One region of the Psychrobacillus sp. FSL K6-2365 genome, then DNA from elsewhere that is predicted to be linked to it. Evidence: predicted binding sites of a transcription regulator. Region 1 holds the regulator's gene; each other region holds the start of a gene.
What was found. Region 1 encodes CtsR, which represses protease genes until heat stress. Its sites were predicted from a motif close to ATGGTCAATAAAGGTCAAACA; they were not measured.
Positions count from the first base shown of each region.

Region 2: a site for CtsR is predicted at 1,634-1,654, ahead of MKY29_RS07935 (ATP-dependent Clp protease ATP-binding subunit). Genes of this name have one in related genera too.
Region 3: a site for CtsR is predicted at 2,481-2,501, ahead of MKY29_RS05635 (ATP-dependent Clp protease ATP-binding subunit). Genes of this name have one in related genera too.
Region 4: a site for CtsR is predicted at 2,034-2,054, ahead of clpP (ATP-dependent Clp endopeptidase proteolytic subunit ClpP). Genes of this name have one in related genera too.

Region 1 is NZ_JBBOOO010000001.1:4,183,166-4,187,385, forward strand. It holds gene MKY29_RS21215 (ATP-dependent Clp protease ATP-binding subunit) at 1-139, opposite strand, end outside; gene MKY29_RS21220 (protein arginine kinase) at 136-1,230, opposite strand; gene MKY29_RS21225 (UvrB/UvrC motif-containing protein) at 1,220-1,765, opposite strand; gene MKY29_RS21230 (CtsR family transcriptional regulator) at 1,783-2,256, opposite strand; gene MKY29_RS21235 (GNAT family N-acetyltransferase) at 2,416-2,877, opposite strand; gene rsgA (ribosome small subunit-dependent GTPase A) at 2,898-3,905, opposite strand.
Region 2 is NZ_JBBOOO010000001.1:1,661,278-1,665,497, reverse strand. It holds gene MKY29_RS07935 (ATP-dependent Clp protease ATP-binding subunit) at 1-1,571, opposite strand, end outside; gene MKY29_RS07930 (DUF3886 domain-containing protein) at 1,803-2,066, opposite strand; gene MKY29_RS07925 (acetyl-CoA C-acetyltransferase) at 2,075-3,256, opposite strand; gene MKY29_RS07920 (hydroxymethylglutaryl-CoA lyase) at 3,363-4,220, shown strand, end outside.
Region 3 is NZ_JBBOOO010000001.1:1,180,603-1,184,822, forward strand. It holds gene MKY29_RS05615 (Cof-type HAD-IIB family hydrolase) at 1-9, opposite strand, end outside; gene MKY29_RS05620 (prolyl oligopeptidase family serine peptidase) at 141-899, shown strand; gene MKY29_RS05625 (metal-sulfur cluster assembly factor) at 1,141-1,461, shown strand; gene MKY29_RS05630 (Crp/Fnr family transcriptional regulator) at 1,647-2,342, opposite strand; gene MKY29_RS05635 (ATP-dependent Clp protease ATP-binding subunit) at 2,526-4,220, shown strand, end outside.
Region 4 is NZ_JBBOOO010000001.1:3,176,865-3,181,084, reverse strand. It holds gene MKY29_RS15945 (HPr family phosphocarrier protein) at 1-51, shown strand, start outside; gene MKY29_RS15940 (hypothetical protein) at 451-876, shown strand; gene clpP (ATP-dependent Clp endopeptidase proteolytic subunit ClpP) at 1,355-1,951, opposite strand; tRNA gene MKY29_RS15930 (tRNA-Arg) at 2,117-2,188, shown strand; gene MKY29_RS15925 (catalase) at 2,289-3,227, opposite strand; gene MKY29_RS15920 (LemA family protein) at 3,737-4,220, shown strand, end outside.

The DNA.
Region 1 (4,220 bases):
CAGCAATTCCACTACCTTCTCGGATAAGACCAAGTAATATATGTTCTGTCCCTATAGATTCATGCTTTAAGCGAATAGCCTCTTCTTGTGCTAGTTGTAATACTTTTTGAGATCTTTGTGTAAAACGATTAAACATCATTCAGATTCCTCTCCTTTTGTTTTCTGTTTTTCTTCTTTTTGCAATCGTTCCCTTAACAGCTTTGCGCGAAACATATCCCGCTCAGAGGTGTTCAATGAAGTACCTGCATATTTTTGTAGAAATCCTGGTTGCATAAACACCATACATTCATTCAATATAGTCACATCCACATCTTCAATGAGTCCTATATCTATCCCTAATCGCACATCCGATAGGCATCTTGCCGCTTCATCTGTCGCCATAATACGGGCAAATGATAAAGTTCCTAAAGATCGATATAGTCGGTCTTCTAGTGTATTGGCCGAATGCTTTAGAAGTGCATCCCGTGCTTCTCTTTCTTTTTGAATAATTTGTTCGGTAATACTCTGAAGATCAGCAAGTATGTCCTCTTCTGACTTACCAAGTGTGGTTTGGTTGGACACTTGGTATACATTACCGAGCGCTTCACTACCTTCTCCGTAGATTCCTCTTACAACCATTCCTAGTCTTGAAATGATAGTGACGATTCTATTCATTTGCTTCGTCATCGTTAATGCGGGTAAATGCATCATTACAGATGCACGTAAACCAGTACCTGTATTGGTAGGGCAGCTTGTTAAATATCCAAACTGCTCGTCAAAAGCATATGGTAATTCCTTATCTAAAACACGATCTAACATATCTGCCTGAGCATAGGCCTCTTGAATTTGAAGCCCTGGAAAAAGACATTGTATACGAATATGATCCTCTTCGTTGACCATCACACTAACGGATTCATCATTTGACAATAAAACAGAGCCAGTCATTGGCGAGTTAGCAAGCTTTGGACTGATTAAATGTTTTTCTACTAACACCTGACGACTTAGTTCAGATACATCCTTTATATGGATGGAAGAAAATTGCATCTGTAATTCGTCACTTGCGTCCAACAAAGTGGAGGAAACAGATTGGTCAATTTTATGCGCCTCATCTTCTGTAAATGCTAAAGGAAAACGATAGCCATTCAGATTTCTTGCTAAGCGAATTCTTGTACTCATAACAATATCCGAATGCTTACCCTCTCCCGCCATCCAACTAGAAATTGAGTTGTCTAAAAAACGTTCAATTGACATCAGTTTGGTCACCTCCTGTAGAAAGCTGACTTTCCAAATCTCTCGCTTCATCCCTTAACTTTGCGGCTTCCTCAAAACTTTCAGTGTCAATCGCGTCTTTCATTTGAGAACGAATTGCTTCTATTCGTTTTTTAATAACAATTTTCTCCCCAAGCGCACCTGGAGCCTTTCCAATATGCGTTGTATTGCCGTTATGTAGTCTCTTAAATACATTAGGCAACTGCTTGCGGAAACTGTTATAGCAATTTGCACAACCAAATTTCCCTTCATCTAAAAAATGCTGTATCGACCAACCGCATTCATCGCATACGATCATATTTTTAGGTTGTTTTTGTTGCATTGGCTGCTGTTCTGTTTGACCAAACCAATTCGATAATAGCTGATGTAGAGATAACGGATCTTGTTTATACTCTACATAAAACGGGTGGAGGCTATTTGCACAGACCTCACAATAATGTCTTTCAAAGTGTTCACCGTTATGCACTTGCGTAACCGTTACTTTAGCTGGTCTTTGCTTACAATTTTCACAAATCACCTTTCAACACACCCCGTTCATTTTTCACTTTTTTCATATTTTAACGTTAATAACATGGCACATAGTATACGTGATCGTAGTTCATCTCTCGCAGGAAGCGGAATTGCTAAAGTCGTTCGGTTTAAAGCTGCTAAAATAAGTTTAGCTTCACGTTTAGATATAACATCCTCATCGATTAACCGGAAAACAATATCTTCGGTAACGGATTCAGAAGCCCCGTTTTCTAGTGTCTGTATAATATGCTCTATTAAATCAGCTTTCGTATGAGCTCGAACGCGGAGGATTCGAATATATCCCCCTCCACCTCGTTTACTTTCTACTAAGTATCCTCGATCTTGGGTAAACCTTGTATTGATAACATAATTTATTTGAGATGGAACACACTGAAACTTTTCTGCAATTTCACTTCGCTTAATTTCAATTTGTTCCTTACTTCCTTCTTCTATAATAGCCTTTAAATACCCTTCAATTATGTCAGATATATTTTTCATCTTCTCACCTCTTCTCACAAACTGACTTTGACTAACTTTGACTATATTATAACGAGAATTTTTCGCATGTGCAATTGATACGATTTGCCCTGAAAAAAGAAAAAAACTACAAACAGTCGTTTGTAGTTTAGGATATATTAATATGAATATTCCTATTCATTAAATCTTTTTTCGTTCATACGTTAGTTGAGTAATAAAGAAATCGGGTTCTATTTCGACATCCACTAATTTTGTAAAATTATGTCTTTCATATAATGTGATTGCTGGTGTATTTTTTGCACCAGTTGATACAACTATCTTTTTTTCATTTCCATAGACGTTTAATAGATAACTTAATAACTCTGATGCAATTCCTTTTCGAAAATGATTAGGATCTACTACAAGCCTACAAATGTCAATTAGTTCCTCTGTACCTTCATAAGAAAGAAAACCTACTAATTTCGAGCCATCCAACTTCCCGAGAAATTGTTCTTTAGAACTTTTTATATTTTCTACTGTATCTAAAAGCTGTGGTATTCCATCGAATCCTATTAAATCAGCTTCAACTTTATATGCTGGTAGTTGAATTGATAGAATACTCTCAGCGACTTTTTCATCATTGTGATTGACTAATTGAATCATTCGTTATCACCTATCTATAATCAGATTTTCTTTTTATAATTATTTCGTTGGGACTTCGCTATTTGCTTCCATTTATTCGTTTCAGCTTTTTTAGCTATTGCATCGTTTTTACGATCGATATGTGCAAGCTCTCTCATTAGTTTTACATAACTTTTGTATCGTTCTCGTTTGAGCGTACCATTATAAATAGCCTCTTGAATTGCACAGCCCGGCTCTTTTACATGCTGGCAATCACGGAAGCGACACGCTAACGCTAGGTCTTCGATGTCCTGAAAGCTAGCACTAACTCCTTCACTCGTATCCCAAAGCTGAAACTCCCTCATACCAGGTGTATCAATTAATAAGCCCCCTTGTGGTAACAGCGTCAGTTCTCTATGTGTAGTCGTATGGCGCCCTTTACTATCATCTGTCCTTATATCATTTACAGCCATTACTTCTACACCTGATAATGCGTTAATCAAAGAGGATTTCCCTACTCCTGAAGATCCTAAAAGTGCGCCAGTTTTATGTGCAGCCAACAGATTCCCCAGAAGATCAATACCCTCTCCTGTAACACTACTCACTGCAAATATATCTACACCAAATGCAATAGCCTCAACTTCTTTAATATAATATTCTAGGTCTTCACAGGTATCTTTTTTCGTTAACACCACAACCGGCGTCGCCCCTGAATCCCATGCCGCCAATAGGTATCTCTCTAGTCTACGGACATTGAAGTCATGATTAAGTGACATAACCAAAAATACAAAATCAACGTTTACAGCGATTAATTGAATTTCCGTAGTCAATCCCGCCATTTTCCTAGAGAACTGCGAGCTGCGAGGAAGCACTTCATGAATGATTCCTTTTTCCTCACCAGGCATCTGATCAAGCACTACCCAGTCTCCAACTGCCGGAAATGCTTCCCTATTATGCTCAAACTTAAATTTCCCGGAAAGTGAACTTAGTAACTCTCCTTCATTGGTCATAACTCTATATAAATTTTTATGTTCCAGTAGAACGCGACCTGCGATTCCACTACCTGTCATTTTTTCTTCCCAATTATTATTCCATCCATATTGTTCGATTAAATTCAATTTTACTTCCTCCTAATTTTCCGTATAAAAAAACCATGACTGCACAAATCAGCAGTCATGGTTTCCCGGTCATTAGTAAAGAAGCATGTATCTGGTTAGAGACATACAGAGTGGGACATCATGAACTTACTGATTCGTGGATACGTATATAGATTTGCCATAATGCCTCACTCCTTTCTTTAAGTTATTTTCAGAATACTACAAGTATTAGCAATCTGTCAACATATAATTATGCAACTTGCTATTTTGAATAAAGGACTTTAATAA
Region 2 (4,220 bases), 2.5 Mb from region 1:
ATGGAATAAGGATTACGGCGAACATGTTCTGTCAGTTGACCTGCTTCCTCATGGCCTATATAACCTGGAGGAGAACCAATAATTTTAGACACCGAATGTTTCTCCATATATTCACTCATATCAAGACGAATTAACGTATCACGTGAACCAAATAATTCCTCTGCCAGCACTTTTGTAATCTCTGTCTTACCGACACCTGTTGGACCGACAAATAAGAAAGAACCAATAGGTCGATTTTTAGATTTTAGCCCTGCACGACTTCGACGGATCGCTTTGGCAATTTTATCGACCGCATCTTCTTGGCCAATTACTTTTTCACTAAGATTTTCTGCGATTCCTTTCATTTTTGCCTGTTCTGCAGATTGTAGTTTTGTCACAGGAATTCCAGTTTTTTCCTCTACTATTAATTCGATATCTGCTACCGTAACTTTTACTCGAGGTGTGTCCTCATTTTGTTTCAATTGCTCCAATTGTTTCCGCAACTGGATTTCCTCAAAGCGTAAATTTGCTGCTCTCTCGTAGTCTTCTTTTTCTGCGGCTTGATCTTTTTGCTGAATGACTTCGTTAAGACGTGTTTCGATTGACTCCGAATATGCTGACGTATGTGTCAGATTTAATCTTGCCCCCACTTCATCCATCAAGTCGATTGCTTTGTCTGGTAAAAATCTATCTTGAATATACCGTTGTGATAAATTAACAAAAGCATGGATCGTGTCTTCTGGATAGTGTACTTCATGGAATTTTTCATACCGATCCTTGATACCATTTAGAATGTGAATCGTATCTTCTGTAGATGATTCCTTTACAATAATTGGTTGAAAACGACGCTCAAGTGCAGCGTCTTTTTCAATTTGACGATATTCACTCAACGTCGTTGCACCAATAAGTTGCATTTCTCCACGCGCTAAAGCAGGCTTCAAAATATTACCGGCATCCATTTTTGACCCTTCAGCCGTGCCTGCCCCAACTAGTAAGTGAATTTCATCAACAAATAAAATCACGTCTTTCCGTGTTTGAAGTTCCTCGATTAATTGTTTCATTCGTTCTTCGAATTGCCCTCGAATACCGGTGTTCGTTACGAGTGAAGCGACATCTAATAAGTACACTTGTTTGTTCATTAATTTCACAGGTACATCGCCTTCATGGATTTTTACTGCAAGTCCTTCGGCAATGGCAGTTTTACCAACACCTGGTTCCCCAATTAGAACGGGATTATTTTTATTTCTTCGATTTAACGTTTCGATGACACGTTTTACTTCTTGATCACGTCCAATTACCGGATCAATCCGCCCATCTTTAGCATCGTTGGATAGGTTTTTACCAAGTTGATCTAACAAACTATTGCCATGAGATTCTTCAAAATGTTTCGTTTGTGTTCGTGCCTGTTGGCTCCCATTCGATTGGAAAAAATGTTCTGCATTATCACCAAATGACGGTATTTTTCCTGCAGTCAATTGTCCTTGAATATCTTGAAAACATATGTGGCATAAGTTCATTTGCATTCCTTGATGATTCAACTGCACTTTCAGGCTCATCGTTGCATCATTTTTACTACAATGTTGACACTTCATATTTATTTCCTCCTATATTTAACTATTTGACTTTGACTATATTTAACCTTTGAGATTAGTATACACTGACCTTTTTTGACTTTCAAATAAGATGCTTAGCTTTTGAATCTATTTTGCTGACTCTTATCAGACAGAGTTGTTTCGCTAAAAACTATGTAATGAATATAATTATCAATCAAAAAAACAGTTTAGCAATCCATTTATTGGATTACTAAACTGTTTCTAATTCACCTAAAACTTAGAGCCACCAAAGCCATATTCATCTAGTAGTTCTTCAAACGATTTGTTTTTTTCTTTTTCTTTCTTTTCGAAAGCGAGTTGTGCTTGTCTTTCTTCCTCTTTCTCCTGTTCAGCAGTTACTAATTGTTTCTTCGTTTCTTTAAGTTTTGCTAGAACGTCAGAAGAAAGTTGGTCAGACAATGAATTCCCTTCATCCAATTGCTTAGCAGGCTTTACCTGTTGTTGTCTTTGTTTTTTCTTAGCCAATATGTTCACCTTCTTTATTAACGTTTAACTATGGTTGCAACTCCTTGGCCACCACCGATACATAGTGTTGCTAGACCGGTTTTCGCATCTCTCCTCTTCATTTCATGAAGTAAGGTAACGAAGATGCGTGCACCACTAGCCCCAATTGGATGACCTAATGCAATCGCTCCACCATTTACATTTAGTATATCATGATTAAAGGATAGCTCTCTATCAACAGCAATCGATTGTGCTGCAAAAGCTTCATTTGCTTCGATTAAATCGATATCCGCTAATGATAATTGAGATTTGTTTAATACTTTTTTTACTGCTTCCACAGGTCCAATCCCCATAATGCTAGGATCCACTCCTGCAGATGCATTTGCTACCACTGTAGCTAGTGGTTGAAGACCAAGTTCATCCGCTTTTGCTTTTGACATCACCACTACAGCAGCTGCTCCATCATTAATCCCTGAAGCATTACCCGCAGTTACAGAACCGTCTTTTTTAAATGCTGGACGAAGCCCCGCTAATTTTTCCTCCGTAGAACCTTTCTTTGGATACTCATCCTGAGAAAAGATTACTGGATCCCCTTTTCTTTGAGGAATTTCCACAGACACGATTTCATTTGAAAACTTACCTTCTTCTATTGCTTTAGCTGCTCTGCTCTGCGACCGTGCAGAAAATTTATCTTGTTCTTCTCTAGTAATATTATATTGATCACATAGGTTTTCAGCGGTTACCCCCATATGGTAATCATTAAAAGCACACCATAGCCCATCTGAAATCATGCTATCTACTACCTTTTGATCGCCCATACGGAAGCCATCTCTAGCGTTTTTCAACAAATAAGGAGATTGACTCATGTTTTCCATTCCACCTGCAACAATAATATCTGCATCTCCTGCAATTATAGCTTGAGTAGCAAGATGAATTGCTTTTAAGCCAGACCCACATACTTTATTAATAGTCAGAGCAGAAACTGATTGTGGTAAACCAGCCTGAATAGACGCCTGTCTAGCCGGATTTTGTCCTAAACCTGCTTGAAGGACATTCCCCATAATTACTTCGTCCACAGCATCTTTAGAAACCCCTGCTTTTTCTAATGCCTTTTCAATTACAATAGCACCTAGTTTAGTAGCTGGCACATCTTTCAAAGCCCCTTGAAACGAACCAATTGCAGTTCTAACTGCGCTTACGATTACAACTTCATTTGTCACGTGATTTCCTCCTTGTTTCCCCTGTATTAAACAAACTTCTACAAAGCAAAATTTAAATTTGCTTGTTTAACCATCCTTTCTTTACAATAAAGAGGGAGGGATGATTATGTTTAGTTTACCAAATAAAGTGACAATTATCGAGGTAGGTCCAAGAGATGGCTTACAAAATGAAAAAAACGAGGTGCCGACAGAAGTAAAATTAGCCTTTATCGAAAAACTGCAACTTGCAGGAATAGAGGAAATGGAATTGACTTCTTTCGTATCACCAAAATGGGTACCACAAATGAAAGATGCCAATGAAATAGTCACCCAAGTTAAAAAGTTGGGTAGACAACTCGTATTAACACCTAATCATAAGGGCGTTGAAATAGCCAAACAATCCGGTGCACAGAATTTCGCCGTTTTTGTTGGGGTTTCAAACAGTTTTAATAAAAAAAATATTAATAAAACTACGACAGAAAGTATGGATGAACTCAAGCCTATTGTGGGAAAACTATTACAAGAAGGTCATTTTGTTCGTGCCTGTATATCCACTGCATTTTATTGTCCATATGAAGGAAAAGTAGATTCATCGGACACGCTTGCATTATGTAAGGAATTTGTTTCATGGGGTGTAAACGAACTTAGCGTAGCTGACACTATTGGAATGGCTAATCCTCGGGAAAGCTATGAATTATTCGACTCACTAAAGAAGGAATTCCCTGCTACACTAATAACTGCTCATTTTCACGATACTAGAAAAATGGGAATAGCCAATATTCTTGCTAGCCTACAAGCAGGAATTGATCGATTTGATACATCAGCTGGTGGTCTAGGCGGCTGCCCTTTTGCACCTGGTGCTACAGGAAATGTAGCAACCGAGGATGTTGTGAATATGCTACATCAAATGGGCATTGGGACGAATATAAATCTCGACTCATTGCTTAAGGCAGTAGAAGTGGTTGAACCGTATGTGTCCAGGCAG
Region 3 (4,220 bases), 3.0 Mb from region 1:
CTGTTTCATTAAAAAAACTCCCTTCTATCTTATGTTAAAGTGTATCGTTTTCAACGAATAACGTCAAAATGTAAAATCAGCCTCTTTGTACTCTCTAGATTACTTTGGTAGAATAATAATAGAAGAAAGGTGGGATATAAATGATAGTAACAACCGAGGCATGGGGAAACATTCCTTTATTACATATTTATAAAGAAGATACAAAAAAAGATGCTTCAATTGTCATCTTTTTACACGGATTTGAAAGTGGAAAAGAGCATAACCTACACTATGCATATCAGCTTGTTCAACAAGGTTGTCGTGTCATTCTACCAGATGCACATTTGCATGGAGAACGAGACGAGAAATTAGATGATGTAGAAATCAGCTTACGTTTTTGGGAAATTGTTTTAACTTCCATTGAAGAAGTTGGACATATTAAGCATGAATTAGAAAAGCGTGGCTATTTCAACGGACAAAAAATTGGTATCGGTGGAACTTCTATGGGTGGGATTACTACTTTAGGTTGTTTAACGGCATATCCTTGGATTGATGCTGCTGCTATTATGATGGGAACACCTGGTTATGTAGAACTTGCCAAAGCGCAAATTGCTTCGGTAGAGCAAAAAGGATTCAAAGTACCATTAAATGCAGAAGAGAAGAAGAATATGTTCGACACCTTATCGAATTTTGATGCATCAATTCATTCGGATAACCTTATTGAAACACCACTATTTTTCTGGCATGGAGAAAAGGATCCTGTTGTACCATATGAACCAACTGCCCAATTCATTGCCGCTCTCAGAAAACAATATGATAAACAGAATATAGTCCTAATGAATGAAAAATCCGCAGGACATGCAGTATCACGAAAAGGAATGCTAACTTCTATGCAGTGGCTAGCAAACAGTTTGGCATAAACTGACGAGTTTGTTATGATTAAGATATAAAGTGAAACTTCTATTATTGGGAATTTTTTCATCCCAAGTAATGGAAAAAAGAACTCAGGCAATTCCTGAGTGACCAACATCTTGTTGGTCCGAACCAATCGGCGAATTACAGGCTGTTTATTATCACCATTTCCTCTGATTTTCTTTTGAAAAGTTGAGGTGGTAGTATTTCCGCCTGTTAAACCGGAATAGAATAGAGGAGGTTTTCAAAATGAGTCAAGATACAGAGCAAGATATGAAGGATAGTATGATGGCCGCTCTTGAGAATGTTATCGACCCTGAACTAGGTATTGATATTGTCAATTTAGGTTTAGTATATGATGTACAATTAGCAGATGAAGATATTGCAAAAGTTACAATGACATTAACATCCATCGGATGCCCAATGGGTCCACAGATTGTCGATCAAGTAAAAACTGCACTTGGTGAACTACCTGAAGTAAAAGATACAGATGTAAATATTGTCTTCAACCCACCATGGTCAAAAGACAATATGTCCCGCTACGCTAAAATAGCTCTTGGGGTAAGGTAATAAAATATACAGTATATATTAAAAGTCGAATCATCCAAGATTCGACTTTTAATATGGAGTTCAACTAAATCTAAACTGATTACCTCCCACAGCAACTTGAAGTAAACCCAACCCATTCCGAACTCAACCAAATAAAATACTTACCAATAAAAAAAGCCACTGAAATATTTCAGCAGCTTCATATACTAGTCAATCCGACAAATATGAAGTGGGCAGTTATCACATTCTACTTCCGTTCGTAAAAACTGTAAATCATGAATCGTAATCATTCCCTTGTCTAAAGAAAGTACATCTTTTTTCTTTAGATCATTTAAAATTCGGTTTACGACCTCTCTACTTGTCGCACAGAAGTTGGCTAGCTCCTGATTGGTCATAGCATAGTCAATGAGAATGCTTCCATCCTCCCGTTTGATCCCATAAGTATTTGTTAATCGTATTAATGTGGATAATAACGCACCCTTTTTCCCATGAAGCAACAAGTCTCTAAAGCGAGTCTCGTTTTTCAAACTATGCATTTGCATTACTTGAATCCATTCCATCATGAGAGACGAACAATCTGATAAATATTTTTCCAACGTTGTGCGTGGTAATACTAATAATTGAGTTGTTTCTATTGCATTAGCTGAGACAGAATGATAAATAGTTTCGCAGAAAATAGATGTTTCTCCGATAAATGTATTATTTCCTGTAATTCGTAAAGTCAACATCTTACCGCTTTCAGTATCCTTACTAATGCGTACTGTACCTGTTTTGATGAGGTAGACATCTTCTGCACTTTCACCTTCTAAGAAAACAGGACGATCCTTATCTACTTTTAAGTTGGTTCCAAATTGTTCGAACAGTGCATGTATACCCTGTGAATTGGAGCTATGTTCATTCATAATTATTACTTCCTTTCCTTCATTCACATTCGTTTTCATGTGCACTTTCTTATATAATAGCATATTTAGAATATATATTAGAGAAATACTATTAGCCATATTTCTTTACAAAGTTATTATTAAGGACTTATACTTATAATAGTCAAAGAAGGTCAAACTAATTTCATAAGGAGAGGTTTGCATATGCAAATGAAACAACAAGATGAAAAAAGTCCTTTAGAAACGTACGGTAGAAATCTAGTAACTGCAGTTAAAGAGGGGAAAATGGATCCTGTTATTGGTCGCGATCAAGAAATTAGAGATGTTATTCGTATCCTTTCAAGAAAAACGAAAAATAATCCTGTACTAATTGGAGAACCAGGGGTAGGGAAAACAGCTATTGTAGAAGGTTTGGCACAGCGAATTGTGCGTAAAGATGTACCAGAAGGATTGAAAGAGAAGGAAATCTTTGAGCTTGATATGAGTTCCTTAATCGCCGGTGCAAAATATCGAGGGGAATTTGAAGAACGTCTTCAAGCGGTATTAAAGCAAGTGAAAGATAGTGAAGGACAAATTATTTTGTTTATCGATGAAATTCACACAATAGTTGGTGCTGGAAAATCTGATGGTGCAATGGATGCTGGGAATATGCTTAAACCAATGCTAGCACGAGGTGAGCTACATTGTATTGGAGCTACGACACTTGATGAATATCGAATGTATATTGAAAAAGATCCAGCTTTAGAAAGACGCTTTCAGCAAGTAATGGTAAGAGAACCTTCAATAGAAGATACAGTATCTATTTTACGTGGACTTAAAGAACGCTTTGAGCTACATCATGGTGTGCGTATACATGATCGAGCAATCGTTGCAGCAGCCGAGCTTTCTAATCGCTATATTACAGAAAGGTTTTTACCTGATAAAGCAATCGACTTAGTCGATGAGGCATGTGCAATGATTCGAACAGAAATCGATTCAATGCCACAGGAGCTCGATGAAGTTACAAGAAAAATGATGCAGCTTCAAATTGAAGAACAAGCATTAATGAAAGAAAAAGATGATGCAAGTAAGAAAAGACTAGAACAACTGCGTAAAGATTTGAAAGAACTAGAGGCTTCGACTAGTGAAATGCGAAATAAATGGCAATTAGAAAAAGAAGCCATTCAAGTAATACAGCAAAAACGAGAAGTACTGGATCGCTATCGTCGAGAATTAGAAGAAGCTGAAAACCAATACGACTTAAACAAAGCTGCTGAGCTTCGTCACGGGAAAATTCCTACATTAGAAAAAGAACTTCAAGTATATGAAAATCAAATCAATGAAGATTCAGAAACACGGTTACTGCGCGAAGAAGTAACGGCAGAAGAAATTGCCTCAATCGTATCCAGATGGACGGGAATTCCTGTTACGAAACTTGTTGAGGGCGAAAGAGAAAAACTTTTAAGGCTGAAAGAAACACTAGGAGAGCGCGTAGTGGGACAAGACCAAGCAGTTCAATTAGTTACAGAAGCTGTGTGGCGTGCAAGAGCGGGTATTAAGGATCCAAATAAACCAATTGGCTCTTTTCTATTCTTAGGACCTACTGGTGTTGGAAAAACGGAACTTGCTAAATCACTAGCAGCTAACTTGTTTGATTCTGAGGAGCACTTTATCCGTATTGATATGTCTGAATACATGGAAAAACATAGTGTTTCCCGTTTAGTTGGCGCACCGCCAGGATATATAGGTTATGAGGAAGGTGGCCAATTAACCGAAGCTGTACGAAGAAATCCATACTCAGTAGTGTTGCTAGATGAAATAGAAAAAGCGCATCCAGATGTTGCTAATATTTTATTGCAATTGATGGACGATGGAAGAATTACAGATAGCCAAGGAAGAATTGTTAACTTTACGAATACC
Region 4 (4,220 bases), 1.0 Mb from region 1:
GCAAAGGAAGCAGTAGAAGCTCTAGCTAATTTCATCTCGAGTGAATCTTAAAAATGAACGGCCTCACTAGTCAATTTAGACGAAAGGGCGGTTTTTTTTATTTGAGAAAAAATGTGTCTTGAAGAGTAAAGACTATATAATATTCTGCTTATTTTCGTTTCAGGTGGCCGTTTTCCGCGGGCGAGGTTGAGCCTCCTCGGGCGGCGCTACGCTTCTTCCCTGCGGGGTCTCAACTTTCTCGCTTATCCCGCTGGAGTCGCCACCTTTCACTACAATCAATTAAGTGAGTAGTATCCAAATTGAAGATTTAGTATTGCTTTGTCTTGAACTCTTAACTAAGCTGAATTATCCAATATAAAGGAATTAGAAAGTATTTGCAGAATAACTATTTACATTGGGTGAAATAAACTGCTTACCATTCATTGAAGAGCAAAATAAGGTGGTGGTTGTATGAAAAATACTAAAAAAATATTCATTCTTGTGGTAATAACTCTCTTAATCTCAATTGTGTTAGTAAGAATTCAATTATCGAATAATATACAAATAGAAAACGTATTGACTGAGGAGTTTTTCAGAAGCGAAACTAGTTTAAGCATAGAGAAAATAAATAATTTAACTTTTACAGAAATTAATATATCTGAAAAAAATCAAACGGAAATTAAGGAACTATTTAAAGAACTGAAGCTAAAAAGAACGGATGATTCTTATTCTCCACTTGATGCAAAATACAGGATAGTATCAACATCGAATCCGGATGACCAAATGTATATATTTGTTGGTGAAAATAGAATTGTATTTCCCCATAAAATTAGTGCAGGGTATAGCATAAATAATAATGATGAGCTTATAGAGGAAATAGAAAAGTTATTGAATTAAGTATTTTCATAAAAAGGGTGTATCAAAATTTAGGTGAACCTTTTATGTAGAAATGGAAATATACCTTGTTTGTAAAGGAGATATGGATTGGAAAATATTAATAAACCAAATATCGCACTAATTTTAAAGTGCGCAAAGAGCACTTTTTCGTGCTATAACTAAAAATACAAAAGTTATTTACGCAAAAATTGAAAATAATAATCTTATTTGGAAAGTATATTTTGATGAAATTCCTACAGAGGAAGAAAAAGAAATGCTTAGTATAGCTGCGACAGAAATTATATGTGATTTTCCAGAGCTGATGAACAATATATTCACCATCCAGAACCAATAAACTTTAAAGATATTAAATATTATAATTGGCCATATACACGGTATTGATTGAGGATTAGATGCTTATAGTTAGTACCTAAATAAAAAATCAAGTACTATAAAAAACTCCCAAAGGAATATACCTTTGGGAGTTTAAATCAATTTATTATGATTTTTTCATTTCGCTACGATCGATAATGTGATCGATTAAGCCGTATTCTTTTGCGCGTTCAGCTGTCATGAAGTTATCACGATCTGTATCACGTGAAACGACTTCAATTGGTTGACCAGTGCGCTCAGCCATGATGTTATTTAATTTATCGCGTAAGAATAAGATACGTTTTGCAGCAATTTCGATTTCTGTTGCTTGCCCTTGTGCTCCACCAAGTGGTTGGTGAATCATTACTTCAGCATTTGGAAGCGCATAGCGTTTACCTTTTGTACCAGCTGTAAGTAGGAAAGCACCCATAGAAGCTGCCATACCGATACAAATTGTTTGTACATCAGGTTTGATGAACTGCATTGTATCGTAAATTGCCATACCAGCTGTGATACTTCCGCCTGGGCTATTAATATAAATAGAGATGTCTTTTTCTGGATCTTCTGCTTCTAGGAATAATAATTGAGCAACGATTGAGTTAGATACGTTATCATCAATACCACTTCCAAGCATAATAATGCGATCTTTTAATAATCGAGAGTAGATGTCATATGCACGCTCTCCACGATTAGTTTGTTCAATAACAGTAGGAATTAAATTCATCCTGATTGCCTCCTTCAAAGGTGGTTTAAATTAGTTAGTTACTGAGAAAGGTTCCCTCAGTTGTAACTTTATCATACACATTATGGTCAAGGAAGGTCAAATATTAAGCTTGAAAAAGTTCGCTTGAATTATATTCCTTCTATTTGTATAATAGATAAGTCGCTTGCCCTTGTAGTGTAATGGATAACACACAAGCCTCCGAAGCTTGGAATGTGAGTTCGATCCTCGCCGAGGGCATAAAGTAAAACTACCAACAGTGGGGATTTTTCATCCCCCACCTACTTTTCTCATAAAAGTGACGGTAGGTATAACAAGTTATGTAAAGCACCCTATATGCTTAGGGTGTTTTTTTGTTTTCTTTATTTCTTCTATCGTACGATACTGCATAAGACTCATGTCTAAAATGGAGAATTGGATCATCGGGTAATTCAATGCCTTTTCCAACGATAGTAGGGTCGAACAATAGGTTTTCTGTAGGAAATATTTTTTTATTAATTGTTAATTGACCGATTAAAATCTTTTGTCTGTCTGTTGGCCAAGTATCGGTAGGATCATCTGTTGCGTCTGTATCCTCTGCTAATCGAATAAATAACTCGAACGATACAGTTCCTTTATCGAGTCGTTTCTCTAAATCCTCACTTAAATAATTTGTGGACAAATTAATGCTGCTAAGGAAGGAAGATGATTTTTTCTCCTTTAAGGGACGCCACTCGTATTTTATGGCTTGCCGCTTACCTTCAGCATTCACAAGATAGAAAGCATGTATAGGATAATAATGCAGAGCAGCGTAACTAATAGGGGGTTGCTTTAGCTGTTCTTTTAGTGCGAGTAATGTTTTTTTATGTTCTGGGAAGGTAGTGAGAAGTTGTACAATTCCTAGACCTAGATCAATTGAATGAACCCCCGTTTTATGAGAGCCTAAAATTTTCAGCATTTCAATAAAAGTTTTTGGATCTTTTGTTATGAACATCGGAATGGTGGTACATACTTGATGACTAGTAGAACCATCTGGTTGATGAAAATGAATAGACATTCCTTTTGCCGGAGATAGGAAATCTGCTGCAGTAGGATCTGGTGGGCTATTAGAAAAACGGACTGTAGCGGGCACTGGTTCTGATTGAAGATGGGGTGCTGTTGTATAAGGAATTGCTTTCCCGTTTGGAGTAAAAACTGCTTCATAAAATTCGCCTTTTGCATGTGCACGACGATTGCCAGGGAATTTCCCTTGAAGCTGTTCCAACGTATTAATAGCATCTTGTGGTAGTGTATTGCTCATCAAAATCACCTCATTTTTTAGAATGCAAAGAAAGATATCATTTAATAATCATTACCACTGAATAAATTAACTAAACAATGAAGTACTGAAAAGTAGTCATTTGCAGCAAAAAGAATGCTCATCTTTGGAAAATCCAAACCTTTTTTATCTCCAATAATGTATTTACTTGCGATAGATGTTGGCTTACTTGCTCTTAAGTAAGAGTTACTTGCACTCTTTATCGGATACTTGCGTTCTGCTGAAGTTTACTTGCTTTAAGGAGGAGTTTACTTGCTAAACGGAAATTTCATCCAATTAGCATTCTCTCTTAACGATGATCACTCGGATACATGCTCTTCTTTTTATTAAGGAATAAAACAATGGATCCAATATTTAAAAGTAGTAATACATCAATTGAACATCATTACGGTAATTGAAACTTAAATTTCCTTATTCCGTAAATAATATTAGGTTTTGTATTTTCGAATTAAAGGTACAATAATACTATATTTACTGAAGAGGTGAGAGAGATGAAAAAGTTACTAGTGCCAATTATTATTGTCATTGTAATTATTGCTATTATTGCGGGCGTATTTATGGCAAGCTATAACGGATTTGTTGACAAAGAAGAAAATGTTAATAATGCGTATGCACAAGTGGAAAATCAGCTACAACGAAGAATGGATCTAATCCCAAACTTAGTTAATACTGTTAAAGGTTTTGCAGCACATGAAGAGGAAGTTCTTGGGAATATCGCAGATGCACGAACTAAGTTGGCAGGGGCTGGAACACCAGAAGAACAAGCTGAGGCGAATGATGAATTATCAGGAGCTTTGAGCAGATTATTAGTAGTTGTGGAGAATTATCCAGATCTTAAGGCGGACGCCAACTTTAAGCAATTGATGGATGAGCTTGCTGGTACAGAAAATAGACTATCTGTAGCTAGACAAGATTATAATACAGTTGTTTCGGATTACAATAAAAAAGTAAAGCGTATGCCAGGGAGTATAGTAG